DNA from 2 places in the Devosia sp. LjRoot16 genome. Region 2 is predicted to be linked to the other one. Evidence: predicted binding sites of a transcription regulator. Region 2 holds the regulator's gene; the other holds the start of a gene.
The links. The regulator HrcA, encoded in region 2, represses chaperone genes, less so after heat shock. The targets are predictions, from matches to a motif close to GTTAGCACTCNCNNNNNGNGAGTGCTAAC.
Positions count from the first base shown of each region.

Region 1: a site for HrcA is predicted at 12,837-12,865, ahead of ACSQ23_RS20175 (co-chaperone GroES). Genes of this name have one in related genera too.

Region 1 is NZ_CAXUPH020000004.1:441,913-456,678, forward strand. It holds gene ACSQ23_RS20120 (pseudouridine synthase) at 1-983, opposite strand, end outside; gene ACSQ23_RS20125 (hypothetical protein) at 1,053-1,682, opposite strand; gene lspA (signal peptidase II) at 1,826-2,374, opposite strand; gene ileS (isoleucine--tRNA ligase) at 2,529-5,480, opposite strand; gene ACSQ23_RS20140 (ArnT family glycosyltransferase) at 5,562-6,953, opposite strand; gene ACSQ23_RS20145 (bifunctional riboflavin kinase/FAD synthetase) at 7,072-8,049, opposite strand; gene ACSQ23_RS20150 (TIGR01459 family HAD-type hydrolase) at 8,177-9,031, opposite strand; gene ACSQ23_RS20155 (EAL domain-containing protein) at 9,043-10,275, opposite strand; gene ACSQ23_RS20160 (helix-turn-helix domain-containing protein) at 10,482-11,279, shown strand; gene ACSQ23_RS20165 (hypothetical protein) at 11,300-11,482, opposite strand; gene ACSQ23_RS20170 (glycosyltransferase) at 11,473-12,624, opposite strand; gene ACSQ23_RS20175 (co-chaperone GroES) at 12,902-13,189, shown strand; gene groL (chaperonin GroEL) at 13,246-14,766, shown strand, end outside.
Region 2 is NZ_CAXUPH020000001.1:1,477,839-1,492,604, reverse strand. It holds gene dapB (4-hydroxy-tetrahydrodipicolinate reductase) at 1-354, opposite strand, end outside; gene pyrF (orotidine-5'-phosphate decarboxylase) at 403-1,101, opposite strand; gene ACSQ23_RS06930 (MarR family transcriptional regulator) at 1,227-1,679, shown strand; gene ACSQ23_RS06925 (histidine phosphatase family protein) at 1,880-2,488, opposite strand; gene ACSQ23_RS06920 (NADPH-dependent FMN reductase) at 2,490-3,065, opposite strand; gene dnaJ (molecular chaperone DnaJ) at 3,276-4,397, opposite strand; gene ACSQ23_RS06910 (alpha/beta hydrolase) at 4,570-5,595, opposite strand; gene ACSQ23_RS06905 (hypothetical protein) at 5,898-6,350, opposite strand; gene dnaK (molecular chaperone DnaK) at 6,448-8,355, opposite strand; gene ACSQ23_RS06895 (hypothetical protein) at 8,625-8,957, opposite strand; gene ACSQ23_RS06890 (hypothetical protein) at 9,251-9,625, shown strand; gene pncA (bifunctional nicotinamidase/pyrazinamidase) at 9,642-10,274, shown strand; gene ACSQ23_RS06880 (hypothetical protein) at 10,299-10,652, shown strand; gene ACSQ23_RS06875 (class I SAM-dependent methyltransferase) at 10,722-11,468, opposite strand; gene grpE (nucleotide exchange factor GrpE) at 11,570-12,193, opposite strand; gene hrcA (heat-inducible transcriptional repressor HrcA) at 12,300-13,385, opposite strand; gene rph (ribonuclease PH) at 13,501-14,214, shown strand; gene ACSQ23_RS06855 (non-canonical purine NTP pyrophosphatase) at 14,273-14,766, shown strand, end outside.

The DNA of each region.
Region 1 (14,766 bases), on a different contig from region 2:
GGCTTCTTGTCGAAACGGCCGGGACGATCCTGGCGGGGGCGCTCGGCGAGTGCGGCAGCAGCTGCGGCCTCGGTCTCGTCGTCCTCGAAGCGGAACTTGCTGTCGCGCGACTTGCGCGGCGAATCCTTCTTCAGCTCCTTGCCTGGCGCGGCAGCGCGCAGCTTGGGGTTGACCGCCGGCTTCTTCTTGGGTGCGACTTCAGGCATGTCGCTGTCGAAATCGGTGTTGGCCTCAGCGGCAAGGCGCTTGCCGAGCTGCTCGCGCAGCACGCGGGCGGCGACGACTTCGACCTCGCCCTCAGGCAGGTCACCGAGCTGGAACGGGCCGTAGCTGACGCGGATCAGGCGGTTGACCTGTAGTCCGAGTGCGCCGAGGACGTTCTTGACCTCGCGGTTCTTGCCTTCGCGCAGGCTCAGCACCAGCCAGCTGTTGGAGCCCTGGGCGCGCTCCAGGATGGCCTCGATCGGGCCGTACTGGATGCCCTCGATCTCGATGCCGTCTTTCAGCGTATCGAGCTGCGCCTGGGTGACCGAGCCGAAGGCGCGAACGCGGTAGCGGCGGAGCCAGCCGGTGGCCGGCAACTCGAGCACACGCTTCAGGCCACCATCGTTGGTGACCAGCAGCAGGCCTTCGGTGTTGATGTCGAGCCGGCCGATCGAGACGACGCGCGGCAGCTCTTTTTCTTCGAGCGCCTCGAACACGGTGGGGCGGCCTTCCGGGTCTTTCTCGGTGACCACAAGGCCGGCGGGCTTGTGGTAGAGCCAAACGCGGGTGCCCTGGCGCGCCGCAAGCGGCTCGCCATCAACCTTGATCTTGTCTTTTTCGGAGACGTTGAAGGCCGGGGTCAGGACCTTCTTACCGTTGACGGTAACGCGCCCATCCTTGATCCAGCCTTCGGCATCGCGGCGGGAGCAGAGACCAGAACGGGCGATGACCTTGGCCAAGCGGTCGCCGTCCGTCGGGACGGCTGAGACATTCGACATGCAATAACTCCTGCGGGACCGGGGCCAGGCAGGATTGCCCGGGGGGTCAGCGCATCTTTCGAGTTCAGATTAATTCGCCTGCGCGGCCAGGGCCTTGCGGACGTCGGGTGGGCACGATTTGTCGGTGAGCGGCACGAGCTCGCCATTGGCGGCCAGGCAGACCATATCCTGGCCCTTGACCGTGGTGTAGTACTCATCGGGCGGCAGATAGAGCGGCTTGGGACCGCCCTTCAGCTTGGCAGCGGTCATGCGTGCGGTGAGCTGCTTGGTTTCGACTTCGGTGAGCGGACGGCCGGCGATGGTGCGCAGATCGACCACACGGGCGTTACGCAGCCGCTTCAGGTCAGCTTCCGAAATGTTCGAAGTATCGATCTGCACGCGGCTCGAATCCTCGGGGATCAGGGCGGTCTTGGCCGCCTTCGGATCGGCGGGAGCCGGCAGTGCGGTGGATTTTGGGAGCACCAGCGGGCCGCGACGCTCGGCGTTCTCCGCTTTCTCCTCGCGATCCATCATGCCCATGCCCTTCATGGTCTCGGTCACCACTTCGCGCTCGAAGGTGCTGACATCGGTCAGGGCATTGGTGCCTTCGGTGGTGGTGCAGGCGCTCAGGCCGAGGCCGAGCACGATACCAACGGTCAGCAATCCGCCCCGGGTCACGGCTTTGAAGTTGGGCCGCCGCCCGGTCAAATCACTCAGCATGAAACTTCCCTTTCCCCGGCCCGTGCGCGCCCCGCGCGGGCCTTATAGACCATCATAGGCCCACGAACAATTCGCTCGGAATTGTTATCGCTTTCGTTGCCCACCCAACCGGGCCCTAAGGCCAGATTGAGGCGCCTTTGCGTTCAGGCAGCCTTCCTGCGGCCGATCCCGACGAAATCGAGGAGTAGCAGCAACACCCCTAAAGTGATCGCCACGTCGGCGATATTGAAGATGTAGAACGACCAATCCTGCCAATGAAAGTGAAAGAAATCCGCAACGGCGCCATAAAGCACACGATCAAGCGCATTTGAGACGGCGCCGCCGATGGCGAGCATCAGGCCATAGCGTACCAGCACGTCGGAGGTGCGCGACCACCAGACGCCGAGCGCCAGGATAGCGACGACGGCGATGGCGCCGAGCGCCCAGACCGGCAGATCACCGAGCAGGCCGTAGGAAACGCCGGTGTTCCAGACCAGCACATAGTCGAAGAACGGCGTGACCGGCACGATCTCACCACCCTGCCAGCCGAACGGTGTGGCCGGAGTGACGAAGCCCAGGTGCTCGATGCAGAGCGTCGAGGCAGCGCCGACACAGTCGGAGCTGACCTGCAGGAACTTGTGGCCGCGATCGAGGGTGAACGCGGCGAGCCCGGCGAGCAGCGAGGCGATGAGGTGGGGGCGAGTCACTGGCATCGGGGCTTCCCACCCCCGAAGCCGGCGCGTGGGGCACCCCCACCCTTGATCCCTCCCCACAAGGGGGAGGGAGACGATGGAACGGCCCGCGCAAAGTGCGCCTCCCTCCCCCTTGTGGGGAGGGAATGAGGGTGGGGGTTGGGAGCCACCGGCCTTACCGTCCCGCTGCCTTCAACTCGCGCATCGCCTGTGCATCGCGCAGCGACAGGTCCGGATATTCGGCATCCGTGCCGACTTCCGGCAGGATCCGCCAGGAACGGGCACAGCGCTGGCCCTCGGCCTTGGCAAAGACGACAGCGACGCCGCGCACTTCGTCGAGCCGGAAGGCGTCGGCAGGCCCCTCACCTTCGACAATCTCGATGTCGGAAGTGATCGAGATCTCGGCCATGTCGGTGCCGCGAACGGCTGCGGCGAGCTTTTCGTCAGTGATGTAGACCTTCGGCGCGGCCTCGAGCGAGGCACCGATCACCTTGTCGCGCCGGGCGATTTCCAGCGCCCCGGTCACGACCTTGCGGACCTCGCGGATAGCATCCCACTTCTCGTCGAGTTTTGCGTCCGTCCACTCCTCGGGGAGTTTTGGGAACTCGCGTAGATGCACCGACGAATCGGCGCCGGGGTGACGTTCGAGCCACGCCTCTTCCATGGTGAACACCAGGATCGGGGCGAGCCAGGCGGTCAGCGCGTCGAACACATGGTCGAGCACGGTCAGGCTGGCGCGGCGGCGGACCGAGCTGATCGGATCGCAGTAGAGCGCGTCCTTGCGGATATCGAAGTAGAACGCCGAGAGATCGATGTTCATGAAGTTCGAAAGCGCCGCGACGATGCGCTTGTAATCGTAGCTCTCGTAGGCGTCGCGCACGAGCCCGTCGAGATCCTTGAGCTTACTGAGGATCAGTTGCTCCAGTTCGGGCATGTCGCGGTAGTCGACGGTTTCCTCAGCCTTGCGGTGAGCGAGGTTGCCGATCAGCCAGCGAATGGTGTTGCGGAGCTTCCTATAGTTGTCGACGGTGGAGTTGATGATCTCCTTGCCGATCCGGAGGTCGTCCGAATAGTCGGACTGCGCGACCCAGAGGCGGAGAATGTCGGCGCCGAACTGCTTGATGACGTCCTGCGGAGCGGTGGTGTTGCCCAGCGACTTCGACATCTTCTTGCCCTCGCCGTCGAGGGTGAAGCCGTGCGTCAAGACACTCGCATAAGGCGCGAAGCCGTTGGTGGCGCAGCTTTCGAGCAGCGAGGAGTGGAACCAGCCGCGGTGCTGGTCCGAACCCTCGAGGTACATGCCGGCCGGGAACTGCATGTCCGGCCATTTCTGCGGGTTCTTAAGCACCCAGGAATGGGTGGTGCCGCTCTCGAACCAGACATCGAGGATGTCGTCGACCTTCTGCCAGTTCTCGGGATCCGGCACGGCGTTGCCGAGGAAGCGCTCCTTGGCGCCGGCCTTGAACCAGGCGTCGGCGCCCTCTTCTTCGAAGGCCTGGCCGATACGGTGATTGACCATCGCGTCGTTGAGGATGGTGTCGGTCGCCTCGTTGTAGAACACGGCGATCGGCACGCCCCAGGCGCGCTGGCGGCTCAGCACCCAGTCGGGGCGGTCGGCGATCATCGAGCGCAGCCGGTTCTGCCCGGCTTGCGGGTAGAACTTGGTCGCATCGATCGCAGCGAGCGAGCGGGCCCGCAGGGTGTCGCCTTTCTTCCCCTCGATGTCGCGGTCCATATAGACGAACCACTGCGGCGTGTTGCGGAAGATAATCGGCTTCTTCGAACGCCAGGAGTGCGGGTATTGGTGCTTGATGCGGCCACGGGCGACCATGGCGTTGCGCTCGGCGAGCGCGGCAATGACGCGGTTGTTGGCATCGCCTTTCTTGCCGGCATCATCGATGACGCGGGCACCTTCGAGGCCTGGGGCAGCGGCGGTGTAAAAGCCGGCGTCGTCGACAACGTAGGGGATGGTGGTGTCGATACCGCGCGCCGTGAGCATGCGGCCAGACTCCATCCAGATGCCGAAATCGTCGAGGCCGTGGCTGGGCGCGGTGTGAACGAACCCCGTGCCGGTATCGTCGGTAACGTGCTCGCCATCGAGCAGCGGCACCTCGAACTCATAGCCGCCGCCGAGCCCGCGCAGCGGGTGGTTGGTCGAGACGATCCTGGAACAATCGACATCGTGCAGGCGAATGAAGCTTTCGACCTTGGCCTTGGCGAACACGTCGGCCGCCAGCTTGTCGGCGAGGACGTATTTCTCGCCCTTCGAGGCCCAGTTGCCCTCGGGCGCACCGGTGACCTCGTAGAGGCCGTAGCCGATCTTGCTCGAATAGCTGATGGCGCGGTTGGCCGGGATGGTCCACGGGGTGGTGGTCCAGATGACCACGTAGGACGAGCCGAAATCCTCGAACGAACCGGTGCCGAAGGCGCCGTTGGCCGAGTGGATCGGGAACTTCACCCAGATCGCGTCGCTCTCGTAGTCCTGGTACTCGATCTCGGCCTCGGCGAGCGCGGTACGCTCGACCACCGACCACATGACGGGCTTGGAACCGCGATAGAGTTGGCCGGAGGCCGCGACCTTCATCAGCTCGCGCGCGATCTGCGCTTCGGCATCGAAGCTCATGGTCAAATACGGGTTGGACCAGTCGCCGACCACACCGAGCCGCTTGAACTCCTCGCGCTGGGTATCGACCCAGTATTGCGCGAAGCTCCGGCACTCGTTGCGGAACTCGTTGATCTCGACGTCGTCCTTGTTCTGACCCTTGGCGCGATACTGCTCCTCGACCTTCCACTCGATCGGCAGGCCATGGCAGTCCCAGCCCGGCACGTAGGCCGAGTTGTAGCCGAGCATCGTCTTGGATCGGCTCACCAGGTCCTTGAGGATCTTGTTGAGCGCATGGCCGATATGGATGTTGCCATTGGCATAGGGCGGGCCATCGTGCAGCGTGAACAGCGGCTTGCCTTCACCGGCGGCGCGCTGGCGGGCATAAATGTCCATCTCTTCCCAACGCTTCAGCCAGTCAGGCTCGCGGGCGGGAAGCCCGGCGCGCATCGGAAACTCGGTTTCGGGGAGGAACAGCGTCGCGCTGTAATCGGTCTCCGCGCCGCTTTGAGCAGTGTCGTTCATCGTCATCGATCGATGTTCAAGGGAAGTTGCGGGCTTGTAGCAAGCGAGGGCGCGAGGTGAAAGGCCGAAGTGCGCGGAGTGCTAACCCGCGAATCCGGTGCACCGAGAGATCAAGAAGCGATGTACCGGAATGCCGAACCGCTCCACGTCGACCCGGCCGGCCTCGACGCACCCACCGGTGAACCGCTTCGCGACGCCATCGACAGGAAACGTCTCATCGCTGACGACCAGCGCCGATTGCCCCAGATGCGCCTTCGGATCGAACCAGAACGAGAACTGACTGTGCCGTTCGGACAGATCCGTCACCTCGGCCGTCTGAAGCGCAAAGCCCAGTTGCGAAGCGAGCGTGTAGCGGGTGCCAGCGAGGAAATCCGGGGCGTCGGCCGAGCGCAGCGCCCGGACGCTGTCAGCCACATCATCCCAGCCATAGACCACGCTCGACTCCCAATCGGGCTTGCCGACAAACGCCGAGAGTGGAACAGCGGCATAATTCACCACAATCAGCGCCGTGATCAGCAGACCATACGCGACATGCGGCCAGAACAAGCGCCAGCCTGGTCGCAGCGCGGCGATTGCCGGCAGCACGAGCACGTAGGCAGCGATGTTCCAGTAGTAGAGCACGAAGGTCGACAGTGACAGGACCAGCATGCCCAGGCTCGACGCCGCAAACAGCCACAGCGCGAGCAACCGCAACGCCTGGCCAAGCGGCGGCAACCCGGGGTTGCGACGCACCAAGCTCACAACTCCCGCCAGTGCGAAGGGTGAGAACGTCAAAGTGGCGAGGACGATAAAAATTGCCGGCCGGCTGAGATTGACATTGTCCAGCCAGTCGACCCTGTCGACCAGGTTAAAGCGATACGAGGCAAAGTCGTTGCTGATGTTCCACATCAGCACCGGCAACTGCAGAAGCAACGCAAGGATCGCCGCAAGATAAAGGTGCGGCACCCGCAGCAGCGGCCAGAGCGCCCGGGTGGCGAGAATCGCTGCCGCGATCGCCACGCCGATGAAGACGCCATTCTCCTTGCTCAGAACCGCCAGTCCGATGGCCGCGCCGCCGAGGTAGTAGCGCGCGGCCCGCGGCCGGTCGCCGGCGAGTGTGGTGGCAAAGATGTCGACGAACACGTAACCCGCCAGCATCGAGAACAGGATCATCAGGTGATCCTGGAACGCCAGCGTCGTCATGATGAACCAGACGGGCGAGGTGATACAGATCGCCACCGCCAGCCAACCAGCGCGCGAACCAAGCTCCGGGTTTATCCGCAAGGCCAACCGGGCAGCGAGTGCAAGTGTTCCGGCGAACGTCAACCAGGCCGTCAGCCGCAGCACCAGCGTGTTCCAGCCTAGTGGCGAAGCAAGGCCCAGCAACCAGGAATGAAGCGGTGGATGGTCGAAATAGGAGAGGGCCGGCCGCTGGCCCCAAAGCCAGTAATAGGCTTCGTCGCCGATCGGCGCGACGAACAGGTCGAACGCCACGCGCAGGCCTAGTGCTATAACTACTACGACACTTACACCGGTCGCGGCCGGAACCTTTGTCGACCGCGATGCGGTGCCATCCATTGTGTCGCCTCCCCCAAGGCACAACGATTCTACATCAGGTGCGGAAAAAACCCAGCTTCTCGTCGAGTTCGGAAACCGGTAGCGCGGCCTGCAGCAGCAGGCGGGCCTGGGCGGCGTCATTGTTGACGGCAGCGATCAGCTCGTCGAGGCCGGCGAACTTCACCTGGCCGCGCACGGTGCCGAGCAGCGCCACTTCCAGCGTCTCGCCGTAAATGTCCTCGTCGAAATCGAAGATCCAGGTTTCGAAGGGCGGGCGCTCGTTGTTGAACATCGGCTTGCCGTAGCTCGCGACACCATCGAGCAGGCGCCCATTGAGCTTGGCGCGCACGGCGTAGACGCCCTGCAAGAGGCCAAAGCCGGTGGGGCTCGCGGTATTGGCGGTGGGGAAGCCGAGCTCCCTGCCCCGCTGATCGCCCTTCACCACGACGCCGGAGAGGAACCAGTGGTAGCCGAGCAGCTGCGCCGCGCCGGCGACATCGCCCTCGCCGAGCAGGGCGCGGATGCGGGAGGACGAGATATGGTCGTCGCCCTCGTCGAGCATATCGAGGATTTCGACCTCGAAGCCATGGCGAACACCGGCGTCCCTGAGAAAATCCGGAGTGCCCTGGCGCTTGTAGCCGAAATGGAAATCGGCGCCGACCGAGACGCCGGTGACGCCGAGCGCCCCGACGAGGAAGCGGGTGACGAAGTCCTCGGCGACGATGTGGGAGAATTCGAGCGAGAACGGCATCACCACGATGCCATCGAGCCCGAGCGCTTCGGCGATCTCGGCCTTCTGGTCGGCATAGGTCAAACGGAACATGAACGGCGCCGGCGCGAACACGTCGCGCGGGTGCGGCTCGAAGGTGAGGACCAGCGCCGGCACGCCAAGCGCGGCAGCGCGGGCCTTCAGCGCCCGGAACACGTGCTGATGACCGCGGTGGCAGCCGTCGAAATTGCCGATCGCGACCATGGCGCCGCGCAGCGACGCCGGAACCTGGTCGAGTCCAGCGAGCCTGATGAAGCCGCTCAAATTCGTACCCGCCTTGAGAGTGATGGCGATATGGCAAGAAACCGGATGGGTTGCAAGGCAGCTAAGGTTGGAGGCTGCTATGCGGAACGCTCCCCCTGGCGGGTGAGATGACCGAGGGGCCCGGTGGCTACCAGCTCAGCCGCGGCATGAATCCAGCGACATTGGCGCCACTCGGTTCGACCAGGCGACGGATGGCTTCGGGGTCCGGGTTGCCGAAAGCATCGAGTTCGGCGGCATGGATCGAACCGGTGACGAACAGCAGGTCGAGCCCGGCGCCGGCGGCGCCGATGGCGTCGGTGCGCACCGAGTCGCCGATGGCGAGGATGCGCGTGCGGTCGACCGGGCGGCCGGCAGCCTTTTCGGCGAGGCGAAGGGCCTCGGCATAGATTGGCTTATAGGGCTTGCCGACCATGACGATCATGCCGCCGCGGGCCTCATAGAGATCGGCGAGAGCGCCGCCGCAATAGAGGATCTGGTCGCCATGCTCGACCACCCGATCCGGATTGGCGGCGATCAGCGGCAGATTGCGGCTGAGCCACAGGGTGATCCGGTCATTGTACATGTCCGGCGTGTCGTGGTCGGTATCGAGGTCGGTGACGACGATGGCCCTCGCATCCTCGGCGCGGCCGATGGTGATGTCGAGACCCTCAAACAGGCTGTCATTATCGTGCGGCGGGCCGACATAGTGAACGGTCTGGCCGCGATAACGCTCGAGCACGACGCGGGTGGCGTCGCCCGAGGTCACCACATCGTCATAGGCTTCGCGCGAGACGCCGAGCCGATCCATCATCTCGATGATCGGGCCGTGCGGACGCGGAGCATTGCTGATCAAGACGACACGGCCGCCATTGCGGCGATAGTTGACCAGCGCCTCGACGGCGGTCGGGTGGGCGGCGATGCCATTGTGCACGACGCCCCAGATGTCGCTCAAAACCACATCGTAGCGGGGGGCGATCCCGCTCAGTCCGGCAAGTGCCTGCATAGTCTATCCTATTACGCTTGCGCCTCGATGCGGCGCTCGGCATCGCGCGGACGCTCGGCAACGAGATCCGGGCGAACCGGGCCGGGCCGGCCGATATGCGGTCCCTGCACGAGGCTGATGCCATCTTCGAACAGGCTGAGCAACTGCTGCTCATCGATCACCCCGGTGCCGCAGAGCTCGATCTCGAAGCGCTTGGCGTAGGGGGCGATATCGGCGGTGTGGAAATCGGTGAAGCTTTGCGGCTGCGACAGGAAGCGGGTCGCATCGAACCGCACGTCGCTGAAGCCGAGGCCCTCGAGCTCGGCGAAGTCGAAGCGCAGCGAGGTGGCGTCGGTGAGGACGAACCCGGCGCCGGCCTTGCGGAACTCGTAGAGCGCGCGCTTCTCAGTCGGGCCGAGCGGCTTCCACTCGGTCTGCCGGATGGCGAAGTTCAGCGAGGCGGTGATCGCCTGGTTGGCGACGAGCGTCGCCGTCACCTGCTCGAGCCCCTTCTTGTCGAGGATGGTGGCGCGGCTCAACGGCAGGAACAGGGTGATCGGCTGGCCGGAGGTTTTGGCCCGCCGCGCGATGGTGACGGCTTCCTCGAGCGCCATCGCTTCGATACGGCGGATCAGGTCCTCGCCGCCGCGGCGCGGCATGAAATCGGGCGCATCGGCAAGCCCGCCCGCATCCTGCATCAAGCGCGGCACGAGGTCGTAGCCGAGCGGTTTCCTGGCCGGTAGCCTGACCACCGGCTCGATGTGAAAGACCAGCCGGTTGGAATCGAGCGCAGCGCGGACCTCAGCCTCAGGAATCATCGGATCGAGGAAGATGTCGTCGTCTGGCTCTGCCGGTTCTGCCATCGCTTCGGCGAGACGGGAACCACCATCGGTGCGCCGGGCCTCCTCGAATTCGGCCAGCGCTTCGGCGAGCTGCCGGGTGACGGTGCCGAGCACCGAGATATCGGCCTCGATGCCGTCGAGCCGGCTACCCACATTGGTATCGGCAATGGCGTTGACGCGCTGGCTCAGCACCTGCCCGGCCCTGGCATCGGTCGACAGCAGCCGCGCCAGATCCTCGACGGCGCGCTCGAGCCGCGCTTCCGAGCGCTGGCGCAGGCGGCGCTCCATCAGCATGACGGCGAGCGCACCAAAGGCAATTGCGGTAACAAAAGCTTCGATCGGCGAAAAGGTCAGCCCGAAATAGGCCGCCGCCGCAACGCCAAGCGTGGCCAGCGCAATGAAGATGTAGACGAGGCCTTGCACTTAACGCTCGGGCTCCCACAGTGGCCAACGGGATTCAACGCATCCCGTCATAGCATCGGGCGGGCCCTGCCGAAAGGCGCGGGGATGCGGGAGCTGTGGCAAACCGCGGGCTCGGCGGGTTTGCGCACGGATCGGCTGGAACGCTTTATTTACCCAGTTCGTCAACACTCCATTCAGCACAGCCACGTGCCCAAGGACTTGTCACCATGCCCGCTCCCGGCTTCGGCCTGGATAACGCCGTCCGTATCCTGCTCGTCGAGCGCGACGAGGCCGGCGCCCGGAGCCTGATCGAGATGCTCGATCAGGGATTCATCATCGCACCCGAGATCGCGCTGGCTTGCGGCGGCCGCGAGGCGGCAGACCGGCTGCGCCTCGCATCATACGACCTGCTGCTGGCGGACCTCGACAGCCTTTGCGACCTCTCAGCGGAGCCCGAGGACGCGGTGGCGCGGCTGGCGCGGCTGGCGTCGGGATCGCTGGTGGTGGTGCTTTCCGACGGGGCTTCGGTATCAGCGACGCTCGCGGTATTGCAGGCAGGCGCGCACGAGCACGTGACCCGGCCGGTCGATGGCGCGGTGCTGTCGGCGCGGCTCGGCGAGCTGGCACATCGGCATGGCCGAGCCATCGCCGGAGCGTTCCGCGGACCGGTGGAGCGGGAGCGTGTGGCCGGGCTGATTGATGCCTCCAGCCAGCTGCAGACGGTGCTCGACTTCGTGGCGCGCGACCTGCCGGGGAGCGCAGAAAACCTCGAAGGCGTGGCCCGCCGAATCGTCGCGATGTTCGATGGCGGCGAGACGGAACGACGCGCCGCTTCGACGGAATCGCCGATGCGCCCGGCCGTGCTGCCGATGTGGCAACAGGAACAGCGGATCATCGAGGACGCGATCGAGAGTTTTGCGGGCAACATCGCGCTCGCTGCCGCAGCGCTGGAGCTCAGCCCCTCGACGATCTACCGCAAGCGGCAGGCTTGGGCGGAACTCGAAGGCAAGAAGGGCGCGGCTTAGAACGCGCCCTTACAGAGGGTTTAGCCCTTCAGCTTATCGCGGGCCTTCTTGGCCGTGGCGAAGGCGCGGGCTTCTTCGCCGAGGGCTGAGCCCTTCTTCACCACGGTGCCGCTGGCGTCGACAAGGCTCCAGTCCCACTTGGTGTTGGGGCCGACGCCACCGGTGCGGCGGAGCTTGATTTCGAGTTCTGCGCTTACCGCCATGTGAACACCTTTGTAACGGAGTAGTTGAAGACGACGCTCATCAGCACGCCGAGCAGGCCGGCCACATAGAACTGGCCATCATAGGCATAGATCCAGCTGGCAACCGAGACGTTGGCGAGGGCGCCGATGGAGCAGACTGCATAGAAGGTGAGCATGCCGGTGAGATAGCGCCAGCCGCGCAGCTTCTTGTTGGCGTAGGTCAGCTCGTTGTTGAGCATGAAATTGAAGGTCATGGCGAGGAGCGTTGCCGCGACCTGCGACCAGACGAAGTTGAAGCTCAGCACCTCATGGGTGAACCACAGCGTCCCCATATGCACCACGACGCCGAGGCCGCCGACCAGGGCAAACAGCAGGAAAGTGGTGGGCAGCAGACCGCCGGAGAGCTTGGAGACGATCAGGCCGAGGAACTGCACCACGACGATCGAGCTCATCTTGCTCTCGCCGGCGTGGCGCGGGCGGAAGGTATAGGGCACCTCGCCGATGCGCAGCTCCTTGCCCTGGCGGGCGCGCGAGCGGCCGGCCGAGACGATGATATCGAGCAGGATCTTGAAACCGTCATCGCTGAGCGAGGGAGCGATTTCGTCGAAGACGCTCCGTCGCATCAGGAAGAAGCCACTCATCGGGTCGCTGAGCGACTTACCGGTGACTAGGCTCGAGAGCCTAGTGGCAAAGCGGCTGCCGGCTTCGCGCGTTCTGGACAGACCGTCGCCGACGCTGCCTTCCCCGCTATAGCGGGTGCCGACGACGATGTGATCGCCGGCGATGGCCTTCTCAAGCATCTGCGGCAGGATGGTTTCGTCGTGCTGCAGATCGGCGTCGATGACGGCAAAGTAGGGAGCGGCGCTGGCGAGGATGCCCTCGACCACCGCCGAGCTCAGGCCGCGGCGACCGAGGCGGTGGATGCCGCGCACGTTCTGGTGGCGGCGTGACATGTCGCGCACCACTTCGGAGGTGCCGTCGGGAGAATTGTCGTCGACGACAATGAACTCGAACGGCGTGGCGCCGAGGGCGGCCGTGACCTTGTCGTACAACAGCGCGACGTTATCGCGCTCATTGTAGCTGGGGACGATCACCGCGAGCTGCGGGGCGACCCAGGCCTCGGGGGATTTGCGGGGGTGGCTATCGAACTGGACGACGGTCACGTCTGCTCCGAAGGTATCTCAGGCGCTTCAGGTACTGCCAAGCCGGGCGCTTTGCAACTTACCATCAAGGCGGCTTGCGGTTCTCTCGGCACTACAAACGTGGCGACAGCGGGCCCGTTTCATGCGTTCGTCGCATAGCCGCCACATCGTCATCGTATGGCTCGCCTCGTCCTTGACTCGCTTTGGGGGCTCTCCTATATCCCCTTCCAGCTGTTAGCACTCCTCGATCACGAGTGCTAACAGAGGCGAAATCACTTGATTGCTGATAGGAGCAAAAATGGCTTTCCGTCCCCTGCACGACCGCGTGGTCGTCCGGCGCGTCGACAGCGAAGAGAAATCGGCTGGCGGCATCATCATCCCCGACACCGCCAAGGAAAAGCCCTCTGAGGGTATTGTCGAGGCCGTCGGCCCCGGCGCCCGTGACGAGAGCGGCAAGGTCGTGGCGCTGGACGTCAAGGCCGGAGACCGGATCCTGTTCGGCAAGTGGAGCGGCACCGAGGTGAAGCTCGACGGCAAGGATCTGCTGATCATGAAAGAATCCGACATCATGGGCGTGATCTCATAACCAGGCGTTCCGCCGGTTCCGATCTCTCCCCTTTCAACTCGTAAGGAGCGCCTCTCATGGCTGCGAAAGACGTAAAGTTCTCCACCGATGCCCGCGACAAGATGGTCCGCGGCGTCAACATCCTCGCCAACGCGGTGAAGGTCACGCTGGGTCCGAAGGGCCGCAACGTCGTGATCGACAAGTCGTTCGGCGCGCCGCGCATCACCAAGGACGGCGTCACCGTCGCCAAGGAAATCGAGCTCGAGGACAAGTTCGAGAACATGGGCGCCCAGATGCTGCGCGCCGTGGCCTCCAAGACCAACGACATCGCCGGTGACGGCACCACCACCGCGACCGTGCTCGGCCAGGCCATCGTCAACGAAGGCGTCAAGCTCGTCGCCGCCGGCATGAACCCGATGGACCTGAAGCGCGGCATCGACCTCGCCGTGACCGAAGTCGTCGCCAACCTGAACGCGGCCAAGAAGATCATCTCGTCCAACGCCGAAGTCGCGCAGGTCGGCACCATTTCGGCCAATGGCGAGTCCGCCATCGGCGAGATGATCGCCAACGCGATGCAGAAGGTCGGCAACGAGGGTGTGATCACCGTCGAGGAAGCCAAGACCGCCGAGACCGAACTCGACGTCGTCGAGGGCATGCAGTTCGACCGCGGGTACCTCTCGCCGTACTTCGTCACCAACGCCGAGAAGATGGTTGCGGTGCTCGAGGATCCGGTGATCCTGCTGCACGAGAAGAAGCTCTCGAACCTGCAGGCCATGCTGCCGATTCTCGAAGCCGTGGTGCAGTCGCAGCGTCCGCTGCTGATCGTTGCCGAGGACATCGAGGGCGAGGCTCTGGCGACGCTCGTGGTGAACCGTCTGCGTGGTGGCCTCAAGGTCGCTGCCGTCAAGGCTCCGGGCTTCGGTGATCGCCGCAAGGCCATGCTCGAGGACATCGCCGTCCTGACCGGCGGCCAGGTGATCTCGGAAGATCTCGGCATCAAGCTCGAGAACGTCACCCTCGACATGCTGGGCACTGCCAAGCGCGTGGAAATCTCCAAGGAGAACACCACGATCGTCGACGGCGCCGGCCAGAAGTCCGACATCGAAGGCCGCGTGGCCCAGATCAAGTCGCAGATCGAAGAGACCACTTCGGACTACGACAAGGAAAAGCTGCAGGAACGCCTGGCCAAGCTCGCCGGCGGTGTTGCGGTGATCAAGGTCGGCGGCTCGACCGAAATCGAAGTGAAGGAGCGCAAGGATCGCGTCGACGACGCGCTGAACGCTACCCGCGCTGCGGTTGAAGAAGGCATCGTGCCGGGCGGCGGCGTCGCGCTGCTGCGCGCTTCGAACGCCATCACCGTCAAGGGCGCGAACCCCGACCAGCAGGCCGGTATCGCCCTCGTCCGTCGCGCTCTGCAGGAGCCGGTCCGTCAGATCGCCAACAATGCCGGCGATGAAGGCTCGGTTGTGGTCGGCAAGATCCTTGAGAACGCCTCGCCGAACTTCGGCTACAACGCCCAGACCGGCGAGTATGGCGACATGATCGCGCTCGGCATCGTCGACCCCGTCAAGGTGGTTCGCACGGCGCTGCAGGATGCG
Region 2 (14,766 bases):
CCGGGCAGCCGCTTCGCGGATCGCCGCGTCGTCGGCCTCGCTGCACCCGGTGGTGCCGATGATGTGGACCAGCCCGCGCTTTGCGGCCTCCTGCGCCAGCGCCACCGAATTGGCGGGCGCGGTGAAATCGAGGATCGCCTCGGCGGCGCCGAGGGCAGCCGCGACGTCGTCGGTGATCGAAACACCGAGCGGCTCGAGGCCCACGAGTTCGCCTGCGTCCTTGCCGATCACCGGCGCCCCAGCGCGGTCGAAGGCGGAGACGACCGTAATCCCTGCCGTCGCGGCGATGGCGCGGATGTTCGCCGCGCCCATCTTGCCGCCTGCGCCGGCGATGGCGACCTTGAGGTCAAACATGCTTGCTCCTACCGAACCCGTGCGACGCCTATAGCCCAGCCGGCGCGGTCATGCCAGCCGGGTGCCGCCGGCCATCTCGGCGAGGATCGCCTGCGCCGCGCTTGCCGGATCTGCTGCCGCAGTGATCGGCCGCCCGACCACCAGATGGCTGGCGCCGGCGGCCAGCGCCTCGGCCGGGCCCGTCACCCGCTTCTGGTCGCCATGTGCGCTGCCAGCCGGGCGGATCCCCGGGGTCACGATGGCGAGCTTGGGCCCCACGATGGCGCGCACCATCTGCGCCTCATTGGGCGAGCAGACGATGCCACCGATCCCTGCGTCTTTCGCCTGTTCCGCACGCAGCGCCACCAGCCCGGCCGCATCCCGGGCATAGCCGGCGTCGGTCAGGTCGGCATCGTCCATCGAGGTCAGCACGGTGACGCCGAGCACGGTGAGCCCGGAGCCCGCGGCGGCTTTTGCTGCGGCGCGCATCGTCTTGGGGTAGGCGTGCACCGTAACCATGGTGGCGCCGGTCCTGGCGATCGCCGCGACGCCCTTTTCGACGGTGTTGTCGATATCGAGCATTTTGAGATCGAAGAACACCCGCTTGCCGGCGTTGAGCAGCGCCTTGCCGAGGTTGAGGCCGTCGCCGCCATAAAACAGCTGGTAGCCGATCTTGTAGAAGTCGACCGCATCGCCCAGTTGCGCGATCAAGCGTTCCGCCTCGTCTCGCGAATCGAGATCGAGTGCGACGATCAGGGTGCCTGCCATCAGATGTCTCCGGATTTTCCGGTCAGTGCCATAGCGGAACGAATCGGGCAAGCAGAAATGCCCGCTTGCGCGCGATGCTATGGCGCCATAGCGTCCGCGCAACACGATGGAATCATAGATCAATCATGCAGCAGCAGGCGCTTTCCGCCATTGTCGCCTGGGTGCGGCTCGAGCGTGCCACCGAGACCTTCCACGCCGACCTGAAGAAGCGCTTCGGCATTACCGGGCTGCAACTTGCCGTGCTGCGCATCTGCGCCGAACGCCCGCAGCTGCCGCTCGCCGCCTTGCGCAAGGCGCTGGTGATGCACCCCGCAACGCTCGGCCAATCGATCGACGAACTGCGCCGCATGGATCTGGTGACGGTGAAGACCGACCCTCGCGATCGCCGCGCCCGGCTGGTCGGGCTGACCGAGGCCGGAACTGCGCTGCTGGCCAAGGCGCCGCTCGCCGGCCCGACCCGGTTGCGCGAGATCGACCACGAGGTGGCGCGGCTCGACCGGTTGAAGCTGGCGCTCGAAGACGCAGTGGAGCTGTTCGGGTTGGGCGAGTGGGCGCCGGGTCGGAAGGATGGGGCTTAGGCGTTCGTCTGGTCGTGGCACCGGGGGCGCAAAGTGCGTCCCCTCGCCCTTCTGGGGAGAGGGCCAGGGTGAGGGGTAGCCAAGCACACCGGCCAGGCGGCTACAACTAAGTGGGATCGCGATTAGTATCGATGTGCTTGGCGCCCCTCACCCCAACCCTCTCCCCAAAGGGGCGAGGGGGCGGTGTGGCACGGTCAGAGCTAAAGCCCGTCGATCCTCGCCGGCAGCTCCTCCATCGCAATCCAGTCGGTCAACAGCTTCCGGTCGCTGAGCCGCACTACGAAGACGTTGCCGCCGCCCGGGTTGCCGATGCGGCGCTGGTCCTCGGAGCGGGCGATCGTCAGCCCGCCCAGATGACACTTCAGCAGTGTCCCCACCGCTCCATGCCCGACAAAGCCGATCGGCTTGGTCGCATCGTGGCCCGCCAGCACCTCGTCGAAGCCGGCGACCACCCGGCGCTGCGCGTCGCGAGCTGTCTCCCAGCCCTCGGCCGACTCATCGGGGTGGGCGAACAACGCGTCCGCCAGCGCCTCGAACCGCGCCGCCGGAACAAAGCCGGTACTGCGACGGTCGTTCTCGTCGAACTTATCCCCGCTGTCCACAGGCGCGCCACAACCCCCAGCGAGAATCGTCGCCAGTTCGAGAGCCTTGGTTTCCGTACTCGAAACGAGGCGGGTCAGGCTCTCGACCAGTGGGTGGTTCGCAAAACGTTCTGCTCGCGACCTGCCAAGGCTGGACAGCCCCCAGCGTGGCGTCGCGACGTTGGGGTCGATCACCACTTCGGGGTGGGTGACGTAGAGCGCGTACACCTCAGATGCCGCCGCGCGAGAAATGCGTCAGCTCGCGCACCATCTGGCCGACCTTCCACTTGATATTGCCCTCGTTCGGCGCGCCGTCCTCGTCCAGCACATCGGGGTAGGGGCCGAGCCCGAGCAGCGTCGGCACCACCAGGGCGCCGATCTTGCTCAGCGAGTCGCGCAGGTGCGACAGCGCGAAGATGGTGGCGTATTTGCCGTCGCTCATCCCGCCAATGCCGAACACCGCGTGCTTGAATGGGTTGGGCTTCTCACGGCTGACCCAGGAGATCATGTTGGCGATCAGCGGCGTGATGCCACCGTTGTATTCCGGGCTGATGATCAGCACGATGTCGTGGCTGCGGAAAATCTCCGCCAGGCGCTTGGCTGCCTCGGGCGTCTCGCCGGCATCCTCGATGTCCTGGTTGAAGATCGGCATCTCGAACTCGCGCAGGTCGAGATCGGTGACGATCACCCCTGCTTCGCGGAGCTTGGTCGACATGTGCCGGCGCAACGGCTCGTTGATCGAGTCCTTGCGCAGCGAACCACAGATGGTGATGGCAGTCTTGGGGGGAGGGGTGTCGATGGTCATGCGCTAGAGCTAGCCGATCTGGCGCGGCGCCGCAAAGGCCCCCTCACCCGCCGCTTCGCGGCGACCTCTCCCCCTCGGGGAGATACCTCTGCCCCAGAGGGAGAGGTGAAGCTGTGGCATGATCGTGCCCCACGACCACCTCTCCCTGGGGGGAGAGGTCGGCCCGAAGGGCCGGGTGAGGGGGCCTTTTATGCCTCGAATCTCGCCCGCCTAGTTCTCGAACAGGCTCTTCAGCTTGGCGAAGAAGCCTTCGGAGGTCGGGGAGTTCTCGCGGGTCGATTCGCGTTCGAACTCCTCCAGCAGTTCGCGCTGCCGCTTCGAAAGGCTCTGCGGCGTCTCGACGTCGAGCTGCACGTAGAGGTCGCCGAAATCCTTGGAGCGCAGCACCGGCATGCCCTTGCCCTTGAGCCGGACCCGCTGGCCGGGCTGGGTGCCGGACGAAACCTTCACTCGCGCCCGCGCGGCATCGAGCGTCGGCACTTCGAACTCACCACCCAGGGCCGCCGTGGTCATGGCGATCGGCACGCGCGCGTAAAGGTCGGCGCCGTCGCGCTGGAACAGGTCGTGCGGCTTGATCGAAATGAAGATGTAGAGGTCGCCCGGCGGTCCACCGCGCAGCCCTGCTTCACCCTCATTGGCGAGCCGGATGCGGGTGCCGTCCTCGATCCCCTTGGGGATGTCGACCGAAAGCGTCCGGTTCTGCTGCCGGCGACCCTGGCCACCGCAATCGGTGCAGGGCTGCTCGAGGATCTGGCCGCGGCCATTGCAGATCGGACAGGTCCGCTCTATGGTGAAAAAGCCCTGCGCCGCGCGGACCTTGCCCTGGCCATTGCAGTGGCGGCAGGTCGACATGCCGGTGCCCGGCTTGGCGCCCGAGCCTTCGCAGGTGTCGCAGGTGGCGAGCGTCGGCACGTCGATATCGACGGTGCGGCCGGCAAACGCCTCTTCGAGACTGATTTCGAGATTGTAGCGCAGGTCGGAGCCGCGCAGGCGGGATTGGCCGCCGCGGCCGCGGCCGCCCATGAAGTCGCCGAAAATGTCCTCGAAGATATCGGACATCGACGAGGTAAACTCGGGGCCGAACCCAGCCGGCCCACGCCCGCCATTCTCGAACGCGGCATGGCCGAAGCGGTCATAGGCGGCGCGCTTCTGCGGGTCCTTCAGCGTGTCGTAGGCCTCGCTGATCTCCTTGAACTTGTGTTCGGCCTCGGCATTGCCCGGGTTGCGGTCCGGGTGGAACTGCATCGCAAGCTTGCGGTAGGCGCCTTTCAGCACCGCTTCGTCGGCGCCCTTGGGCACCCCGAGCACTTCATAAAAATCGCGTTTCGCCAATCGGCCTTGTCCTTGGTTGCCTGCGCCCCGCATCAGGCATCCGGCCTAGATAAGTACTCTGGTGCCCGACGGCAACACTATCGAGGGTCGCGGGCCGACGTACGTGCCCGGTGTGACTTTTCCACCAGTCGCCGGGCGCCGACCTCGCGAGGGCGAGCTGCAACGAGAATAGCTAGGCGCCGAAGGCCGCTGCGAGGTTTCGGCCGAGCTGGCCCTGCGCGAACATCGCCTTGTTGACGATGCGGTAGAGCCCGAAGAAACCGTGCGTGACACCCTCATAGGTCGTCATGTCGACCCAGACGCCGGAACGCCGCAGCGCATCGGCCAAGGCTTCGCCTTCCGAGCGCAGCGGGTCGGCGTCGGCGAGAATGATGGTCGCCGGCGGCAGCCCGGCAAGGTCGACCCGGCCGGCAATGTTCATCCGCGCATCGTGCGCATCGTCCTTCTTGCGGAACAGTTTGCGCGCCGCCCATTCGAGCGTCGCGGTCGAATAGGGGAAGGTATCGGCGTTTTGGAGGTGCGAGGGCAGGTCGAACAGCATGGCCGCCATCGGCGTCACGAGGCCCAGGTGGATCGGCAGCGGCTTGTCTTCGGCCCGCGCCCGCAGCGCCACGTTGACGGCGAGGTTGCCACCCGAGCCTTCGCCGACAATGGCGGCGCGATTCGCGTCGCCACCCAGTGATTCGGCATGCTCGAGCAGCCAGTTCCACGCCGCATAGGCGTCTTCGTGCGCCGCCGGGAAGCGGTGCTCCGGCGCCTGCCGGTAGTGCGCTGAGACCACCACCGCGCCGGTGCGGGCCGCCAGCGCGCGCGGCGTTGCGTCGTAGTTGTCGACGTCGCCGAGCACGAACCCGCCGCCATGCAGGAACAGGACCATCGGCCTCAGGCCGGTGACGATGTCGTTCTGCGGGATGTAGATGCGGGCGCGGATCTCGTCCGTCGGCCCCTGGATCAGTCGCATCTCCATGCCCACGCCCATGTCGTCGACCTGATCGCGCAGGATCCGGCGCAACGCCATATCGAGCGTGGGCAGCGCCCGCGCCTCGGGCGAACGGCACGCGTCGATACGCTTGCCGCCCATCGATTGCAGCACGTTGAGGATGTGGCGCATGTCGGCGTCGAGCCGCTCGACAGGCGCGGAATCTGCTGCATGGAGATCGCCGTTCTCGGCGAACCTCCGCACCTCAACCGATGACATCAATAGTCCTTTCGAAGTCCGCCCTCAGCATCCGTTCCCCGGCCCTGGGTTTCGGCTGCTCCCTCAAGGCGTCCCGCTGCTGATGGTTGGAGCGCTTTCAGGAAAAGTTGTGAGACTTTTCCACCTCGAAAGCGTGACCAGGTCAGAGACGCCCACTTCAACCCATCCAACATCATTGGCGGATGTGAAGACATTTGGGCGGGGGTGCGGCAGCAATGCGGAAAAACACCGGGCTCCGGAACAATTCCGGAGCCCTTTGATTTCTCGGGTGATTCACGTGAAACGGCAGCGGTGGCCGTGGCTTATACAACCTGCTCGCGGCTGACCCCGAGCGCCGCCAGCTTCGCCGCAGCGCTGGCCACGGCCTCCGCCGGGAACTTGTCGGCGTGGCGCAACACGATCGCTTCGCCGCTGAGCTCGGCCCGCTTGTGCTCCACCAGGCTGCCGAGGCCTTCGCTGGGGTTGGGATCCATCGCCCAGTCGCCGAGGCAGCGGATCGTGCCGTATTTCTTGTGCTTGGTGCGGGTGCCGGACAGCCGGGTGGTCTTGCCGGTCGCCTCGGTCTTGACCTCTTCGGCGTAACTGACCGCCGTCCAGAACTCGCGCTCCAGCGCGTCGCTGAAGGGCAAACCGGCGAGCTCCGCGATCCGCATCTGGATCTGAAACGCATAGTCGTGATGCCCGAGCCGGCGGGCGTTGAACAGGAGTTTCCGGAGTTTTTCCGGTTCGGAGAATTTGCTGAGATCTGGGAACATTCGTCACTCTAGCACATCGGCAAACAAAAAGGCCCGGCATTTGCCGGGCCTTTCCAATTCTGTTGCGCGAAGCAATCAGCGCGACGTCTGGTCGGCGTTAAGCCGACCGCTTGTCATCCTTGACCTCTTCGAACTCGGCGTCGACGACATCATCATCGGCCGGCTGTTCGCCGCCTTCCGCCTTGGCCTCGGCTTCCGCCTGGCTCTGCTTGTACATCGCCTCGCCCAGCTTCATCGAAGCTTCGGCAAGCGTCGCGGATTTCTCCTTGATCGCCTCGGCATCGTCGCCTTCCAGCACGCCCTTGAGCTCGGCGATCGCCGTCTCGATGGCGGCCTTCTCCTCGGCGGTGACTTTGTCGCCATAGTCCTTCAGCGACTTCTCGGTCGAGTGGATCAGCGACTCGCCCTGGTTCTTGGCTTCCACCGCTTCACGCTTCTTCTTGTCGGCGTCGGCGTTCTGCTCGGCTTCCTTGACCATGCGCTCGATGTCGGCGTCCGACAGACCACCCGAGGCCTGGATGCGGATCTGCTGCTCCTTGCCGGTGCCCTTGTCCTTGGCCGAGACGTTGACGATGCCGTTGGCGTCGATGTCGAACGTGACTTCGATCTGCGGCACGCCGCGCGGCGCCGGGGGAATGCCGGCGAGGTCGAAATTGCCGAGCAGCTTGTTGTTGGCGGCCATCTCGCGTTCGCCCTGGAACACGCGGATGGTCACCGCGTTCTGGTTGTCCTCGGCGGTCGAGAAGGTCTGGCTCTTCTTGGTCGGGATCGTGGTGTTGCGGTCGATCAGGCGGGTGAACACACCACCCAGCGTCTCGATGCCGAGCGACAGCGGGGTCACGTCCAGCAGCAGCACGTCCTTGACGTCGCCCTGCAGCACGCCGGCCTGGATGGCGGCGCCCATGGCAACCACTTCATCCGGGTTGACGCCCTTGTGCGGCTCCTTGCCGAACAGCTGCTTGACGACTTCCTGCACCTTGGGCATGCGGCTCATGCCGCCGACCAGCACGACTTCGTCGATCTGCGCGGCCGAAACGCCCGCATCCTTGAGCGCCTGCCGGCACGGATCGACCGTCTTCTGGATCAGGTCCTCGACCAGGCTCTCGAGCTTGGAACGGGTGAGCTTCAGCGTCAGGTGCTTCGGGCCGGAAGCGTCGGCGGTGATGAACGGCAGGTTGATTTCGGTCTGGGTCGAGCTCGAGAGCTCGATCTTGGCCTTCTCAGCCGCTTCCTTCAGGCGCTGCAGCGCCAGCTTGTCGCTCCTGAGGTCAATGCCCTGGTCCTTCTTGAACTCGGCCGCCAGGTAATCGACCAGGCGCATGTCGAAATCTTCGCCGCCGAGGAAGGTGTCGCCATTGGTCGACTTCACCTCGAACACGCCGTCGCCGATCTCGAGCACGGAAATATCGAAGGTACCGCCGCCCAGGTCATAGACCGCGATGGTTCCGGTGTTCTTCTTGTCGAGCCCGTAGGCGAGCGCTGCCGCGGTCGGCTCGTTGATGATGCGGAGCACTTCCAGCCCGGCGATCTTGCCGGCGTCCTTGGTGGCCTGCCGCTGCGAATCGTTGAAATACGCCGGAACGGTGATCACCGCCTGCGTGACGTTCTCGCCGAGATACGATTCGGCGGTTTCCTTCATCTTGGTCAGGATCATCGCCGAGACTTCCGAGGGAGAGTACTTCTTGCTCTCGACCTCGACCCAGGCATCGCCATTGTCGGCGTTGACGATCTTGAAGGGCACCAGGCCCTTGTCCTTTTCGACCATCGGGTCGTTGTAGCGCCGACCGATCAGGCGCTTGACCGCGAACAGCGTGCCTTCCGGGTTGGTGACCGCCTGGCGCTTGGCCGGCTGGCCGACGAGGCGCTCGCCGTCCTTGGTGAATGCGACCATGGAGGGCGTGGTGCGCGCGCCTTCCGCGTTCTCGATGACCTTCGGCGTCGCACCGTCCATGACGGCGACGCAGCTGTTGGTCGTACCGAGGTCGATTCCGATGACTTTACCCATTACCTACTGCCTCTTTCCTGGCGAACCCGGATGAAACCCCATCCGGCAGTTCCTGATCCCTCGCGGGTGTCCGGGTTCCCGTGTTGAAATTGACCCGTCACCGGGCCTTGAGCGCTATATAGGAGGGGGCTTTTGGGGGTGCAAGCGTAGTCCGGGCACAAAGTCCCGGCTTTTGGCGGGAACTCACACTCGCCAGTTCGCTTTGTCGTCCCGGATCTACAGAAACGTATGGTGGCGGGCGCAGCACCACTGCGCCCGGCCGAATGCCGTCAGGTCGCGTCGCTGAGGGTGTATTCACCCAGCTCGCACAGGTCGACCGCCGGTTCGATGAACTCGGAATCGTCCTCCAGTATGAACTTCATGTCGTAGACGCATTGCTCGCGGCCATCGCCGATGGTGACATCGACGAAGTTGCCGGCCGGCAGGTACTTGTCGGCGAACACGTCCTCCTCCCAGGTTTCGACATCGGCCGGCGAGGTGAACAGGCTCTTGACCGCATAGGACGAATTGTTGGTCAAGGTGAAGGTCAGGTCTTCGGCCAGTGCGGCGCCCGGCAGCACCAGCAGCAGGGCAGCAGCGCCACCCAGGATCGACAATTTCAATGGAACCCCCAGAAAATGCGGGGTCGGCATGCTCGGGGGAACTTCCGGTTCGACCCCGCGATCACCGAAACCCAGGCGCACGGGAAGCGGCGCCTGAGCCTCACTTAGCAATTTAGTCTATTATGTCTCAAAGGCTGGCTACCGCCATGGTTAGAGAAATCTCACCAGCCGCCGCTTGGTGCGGCGGAGCGCCGACGCGGCTTGTCGTTGCAGCCCCGGTTATGGTCTAAGAAGCGCTCGTTGCCGCCTCTCGTTGCCGCCCAACTCTCGCTACCGCCCAAGGGAACACGACTGTGCTGAGGTTCCTTGTCATCGCCCCGCTGCTCGCGGTCCCGCTGCTCCCCGTCGCCGCGCTGGCGCAGGAAGTGCCGGCCGAGGCGCAGATGGACATGTGGTGCGGCACCGCCTTCGAACTGATGACCCGCGACGCGCCGGCTGATGCCACGCCGGAAAAGCTCGCCTCCGCCAAGGTCTATGCCGATGGCGGGGCCTTGCTGCTGCAGCGCGCTATCCCGATCTACCTCGAGGCCGGCTACACCGACGACGCGCTGGCCGACTACCGGGGCGACCTCGAAGACTCCATCGGTCGCGTCGTCAACGGCACTGGCAGGGCCAGCGATGGCGCCGCCTATTCATTTCAGGATTGTTCGGCCCTCATCGGCCAATGAGATAGATAAGACCCGCATGGCCCTCACGCCCCGTTCCGACGACCTCTTCCTCGTGGTCGACCTGCAATATGATTTTCTCCCCGGCGGCAAGCTTGCCGTTGCCGGCGGCGACGAGATCATCATCCCGATCAACCGGCTCGGCCGGCGTTTCGAAAACGTCGCCATGACCCAGGACTGGCATCCGCGCGGCCACATCTCGTTCGCCTCGAGTCATGCCGGCGCCACCCCGTTCGAGATCATGGAATTGCCCTATGGTCCGCAGGTGCTGTGGCCCGACCACTGCGTCTGGGATACGCATGGCGCGGAATTCTCGACCGATATCGAGCTGCCCCACACCCAGCTGGTGATCCGCAAGGGCTACCACGAAGTGGTCGATTCCTATTCCGGCTTCCAGGAGGCCGACCGCAGGACCAAGACCGGGCTCGAAGGCTACTTGCGCGAGCGAAAATTCAAGCGGCTGTTCATCGCTGGCCTCGCCACCGATTTCTGCGTCAACTGGACGGCAGTCGATTCGGCCAATGCGGGCTTTGAGACCTACGTGATCGAGGACGCCTGTCGCGCCATCGATACCTCGGGGTCGCTGGCCCAGGCCTGGGCCGACATGCACGCCGCCGGGGTCAAGCGGATCGTCGCCGGCGATATCGCCTGAGGAAGAGATTGGCCTGAGGACAACATGCTGCGGGCTGCGCTTGGGGGATTGCTGATCGGGCTGCTGGCCCTGCCGGCCGCGGCGGGCGAGCCCTCGGCCGCCGCCGACCGGCTGCTCTGGTGCGGCAGTGCCTTCTACTGGCTCTCCACCGACGCTTATGATTCGGGCAACGACGCCGAGGGCGACGAGTACGGCGCCTGGTCCGACGACCTCGCCGCCCGCGCCGACATGATGCTGGAAGCCGAAGGCAACGACGACGTGGCGATCACCGCGCTGCGCGACGCCTATGACAGCCGCGTCGTCGATGAGATGGGCAAGCCCGGCGCCAAATACGACGTCACGACCTGCCCTGACCTGGTGGTTTCGGCGGCGAACTAGCTCTGGATCACCCCTCCCTTTGGGGGAGAGGTCGGCGCGCAGCGCCGGGTGATGGGGCGCCGCCAGCGTTCACACCATTGCCGAACAGATACAAACCTGCCGATGGCTCGCCGCCGTCAGCGGGGTGCGGTCGAAATCGCCGAACCGCTCCACCAGCCGCAATCCACCCGCTTCCAGCAGCAGTGGCAGTTCCTGCGGAAAGATCTGCCGCAGCTCCAGCGGGGTGTGGCGAAAATCCCGGCGCTCGGCGGTGGACCAGTACCAGTCGGCCCGGCTCACCTGGGTGATTGGATCGTAGCTGATGGTTTCCTCGATGCTGACCTCGCCCAGCTGCGGATGCGGGAACACCCCGAGCAGCTCGCGCCGGCCGGCCGGCAGGCTGAGCAGCCGCGCACTCGGCACAAACACGTCGAACAGCAGCCGGCCGCCGGGCGCCAGGTGTTGGCGGATGGTCGAGCAGGCGCGTGCGAAGTCAGCGCGGCTATGCAAGTGCATCAGTGAGTTGGCGGTGATGACGATGGCGTCGAAATGCCGGCCGAGCACGAAGTCCCGCATGTCGAGCTCGACGAAATCGGCCGACACGCCGCGCTCCGCCACCGCGGCGCGGGCCCGCGCCAGCATGGTTTGCGAGAGGTCGCCGCCGATCACCAGCGCCCCGCTCGCTGCCAGCGGCGCGGTGAAGCGACCGGAGCCGCAGGCGAGTTCCAGCACACGCTGTCCCGGCCCACCCGCCGCCTCGACGTAAAAGCGCTCCATCGCCGGGTCCGGTGGCGCCACGAGGTCGTAGAGTTCGGCATCGTCGTAGAGGCTGTCCATCGCGGTCCTCCGTCGTCGGGCAAGAAGGTCATCTGGCAGAAGTCGTGGGTAAAGAAAAAGGGCGCCGGAGCGCCCTTTTCGACATCACCGGTAAGGTGAAATCAGACGCTCTTGTCGATCGTGCCCTCGGCCGGGGCGCCATTGGCGCCGCCGCCCTTGGCCACACCGACCATGGCCGGACGCAGCACGCGGTCGCCGATGGCGAAGCCGGCCTGCACCACCTGCACCACGGTGCCTTCCGGGCGTGACGGGTCGGGGACCTCGAACATCGCCTGGTGCTTGTGCGGGTCGAACTTCTGGCCTTCCGCCTCGATCGGCTTGACGCCGTGCTTGGCGAGCAGCCGCTGCATCTCGCGCTCGGTCATCTCGATGCCCTCGATCAGCGACCGGGTGGTCGCATCGGAGCTGTCGCGCGCCTCGGCTGGCAGCACCATCAAGGCGCGGGAAAGCGAATCGGTAGCGGTCAGCATGTCGCGGGCAAAGCCGGCGATGGCATAGGACCGGGTGTCGGAGATCTCGCGCTCGGTGCGTTTGCGCAGGTTTTCCATCTCGGCGATGGTGCGCAGCAGCTTGTCGCGCATGTCCTGGTTCTCGGCCTTGAGGGCCTCAATCGGATCGGGCGTCGTTGCCGCGTCGGCAGTCTTCTCGTCTGGCTTGGTGGCCTGGGTCTCGGTCGCGGTGGGAGCGGCCTTGTCGTCCTCGGGCTTGTTCGTATCGTCGTTCATTGGGACCTTGGATTTTGTCGCTGATCGCGTTTGCCCCGCATATCGGCCAATGAGCGATAAGATTCAAGCCTAGGAAAGGTTCCGTGTCCGGCCTCAGCCCCTGCGCTCAGCTCTTTCTGGCCATCATCGCCGAAACCACATTGGCGGTGTAATCGACCACCGGCACGATGCGGGCGTAGTTGAGCCGGGTCGGCCCGATGACGCCGAGCACCCCCACCACCTTCTGGTTGGCGTCCTTATAAGGCGAGAGGATCACCGACGAACCCGAGAGCGAGAACAGCTTGTTCTCCGAGCCGATGAAGATCTTCACCCCTTGCGCCGTCTCGGTATCGCCGAGCAGCTCGATCAGCCCGTCGCGGCTCTCGAGCTCGTCAAACAGTTGCCGCACCCGGCTCAGCTCTTCCGACGCCATGGTGTCGTTGATGAGGTTGGCCCGGCCGCGCACGATCACCGTCGGCGGCGAGGCGCTGCCTGAGCCGGAAAGCGTCGCGAGCCCCGCATCCACCAGCTTGTGCGTCAGTTCGTCGAGCTCATGCACGGTGGCTTCGCGCTGCGTCTGCAGGGCCTTCCGCGTCTCGTTCAAAGTCTTCCCAACCGCGAAATGCGCCAGGTAGTTCGAGGCCTGCGTCAGGGCGCTCGCCGTCAGTCCCGGCGGCAGCGGCAGCACGCGGTTCTCGACCGAGCCATCCTCGCCCACCAGCACCACCATGGCGCGCTCGGCATCGAGCCGGATGAACTCGATATGCTTCAGCACCAGGTCGGATTTCTGCGCGATCACCACCCCGGCGCCGTGGCTGAGCCCGCTGAGCAGCTGGCTCGCCTCGGTCAGCAGGTCCTCGATCTGGCCGTGCACCGCCGGCCCCTGGATCTGCTTGGCGATTGCCGCCTTTTCGTCCTCGTTCACCGCGCCCACTTCCAGCATGGCGTCGACGAAGAAGCGCAGCCCCTGCTGCGTCGGCAGCCGGCCGGCCGAGGTATGTGGCGAGGCGATCAGCCCCAGATCCTCGAGATCGGCCATCACATTACGCACCGACGCGGGGCTTAAGCCCACGCTCAGCATGCGCGCCAGGTCGCGCGACGCCACCGGCGTGCCGGTGTCGAGATAGCGCTCCACCAGCTTGCGAAAGATGTCCTGGCTGCGGGCGTTGAGCACCGCGAGCACGTCTTCGGGGGCTTTTGTGCGATCGGCCATGTTCACCATTTAGGCGGAAAGGCTTGTGCCGCCAAGCTAGCGCTGCTTGTTCGAGGGGGCGGTCAGGGTTAAGAGGCGGTTAACAGCTTTTTCCAAGAACGAGTGATTTGACCATATGCGGCCCTCCGGACGCCAGCCAGACCAGATGCGGGCCGTAACGCTCGAACGCAATGTCGCTCCCAAGGCCGAAGGCAGCTGCCTCGTCAGCTTCGGCTCGACCAAGGTGTTCGTCACCGCTTCGGTCGAAACCACGCTTCCCTCCTGGCGCCGCAGCTCCGGCATGGGCTGGGTCACCGCCGAGTACGGCATGCTGCCGCGCGCCACCGGCTCGCGCACCAAGCGCGAAGCCGCGCAGGGCAAGCAGAGTGGCCGCACCCAGGAAATCCAGCGCCTGATCGGCCGCTCGCTCCGCGCCGTGGTCGACATGCAGGCGCTGGGCGAGAACCAGATTACTCTCGATTGCGACGTGCTCGAGGCCGATGGCGGCACCCGCACCGCCTCGATCACCGGCGCCTATGTGGCGCTGGCCGATGCCATCAAGTGGCTCGAAGCCCGTGGCCTCACCAAGGGCCCGGTGCTGCGCGATTCGGTCGCCGCCATTTCCTGCGGCATCTACCGCGGCACCCCGGTGCTCGATCTCGATTATCTCGAGGATGTCGAAGCGCACACCGATGCCAATTTCGTCATGACCGGCACCGGCAAGTTCGTCGAGATCCAGGGCACCGCCGAACAGGTGCCGTTCAGCCGCGATGAGCTCGACAGCCTGATGCGGCTGGCCGAGCAGGGGATCGGCGAGCTCACCACCATGCAGCAGGCGGCATTGGCATGACCCCGAAAAGCGGCAACGGTTTTCGGACAAAGGTCATGCCACAAGGAAAGACCGCATAATGGCAGACAAGCTCACATTGCGGCGCGGCGACCGGCTGGTGCTGGCGACCCACAATGCGGGCAAGCTCGCCGAGTTCAAGGAACTCCTGGCGCCGTTCGGGCTCGACCTGGTTTCGGCCGGTGAGCTCGGCCTGCCCGAGCCGGAAGAGACCGGCACCACCTTCATCGAGAACGCCCGGATCAAGGCGCATGCCGCCGCGGCCGCTGCCAACACTATCGCGCTGGCCGACGATTCCGGCCTGTCGGTTGATGCCATCGGCGGCCAGCCCGGCGTCTATACCGCCAACTGGGCCGGCTCCTCGGCGCATGGCGGGCGCGACTACATGGTCGGCATGCGCCGCGTCGAAGATGCGCTGCAGGCCGTCGGCGCCACCACGCCAGGTGAGCGCCGCGGCGCTTTCAACGCTACGCTCTGCCTCGCCCACCCCGATGGGCGTGAGGTGATCTACGTCGGCAAGGCCGAGGGCACGCTGGTCTGGCCGCCGCGCGGCGA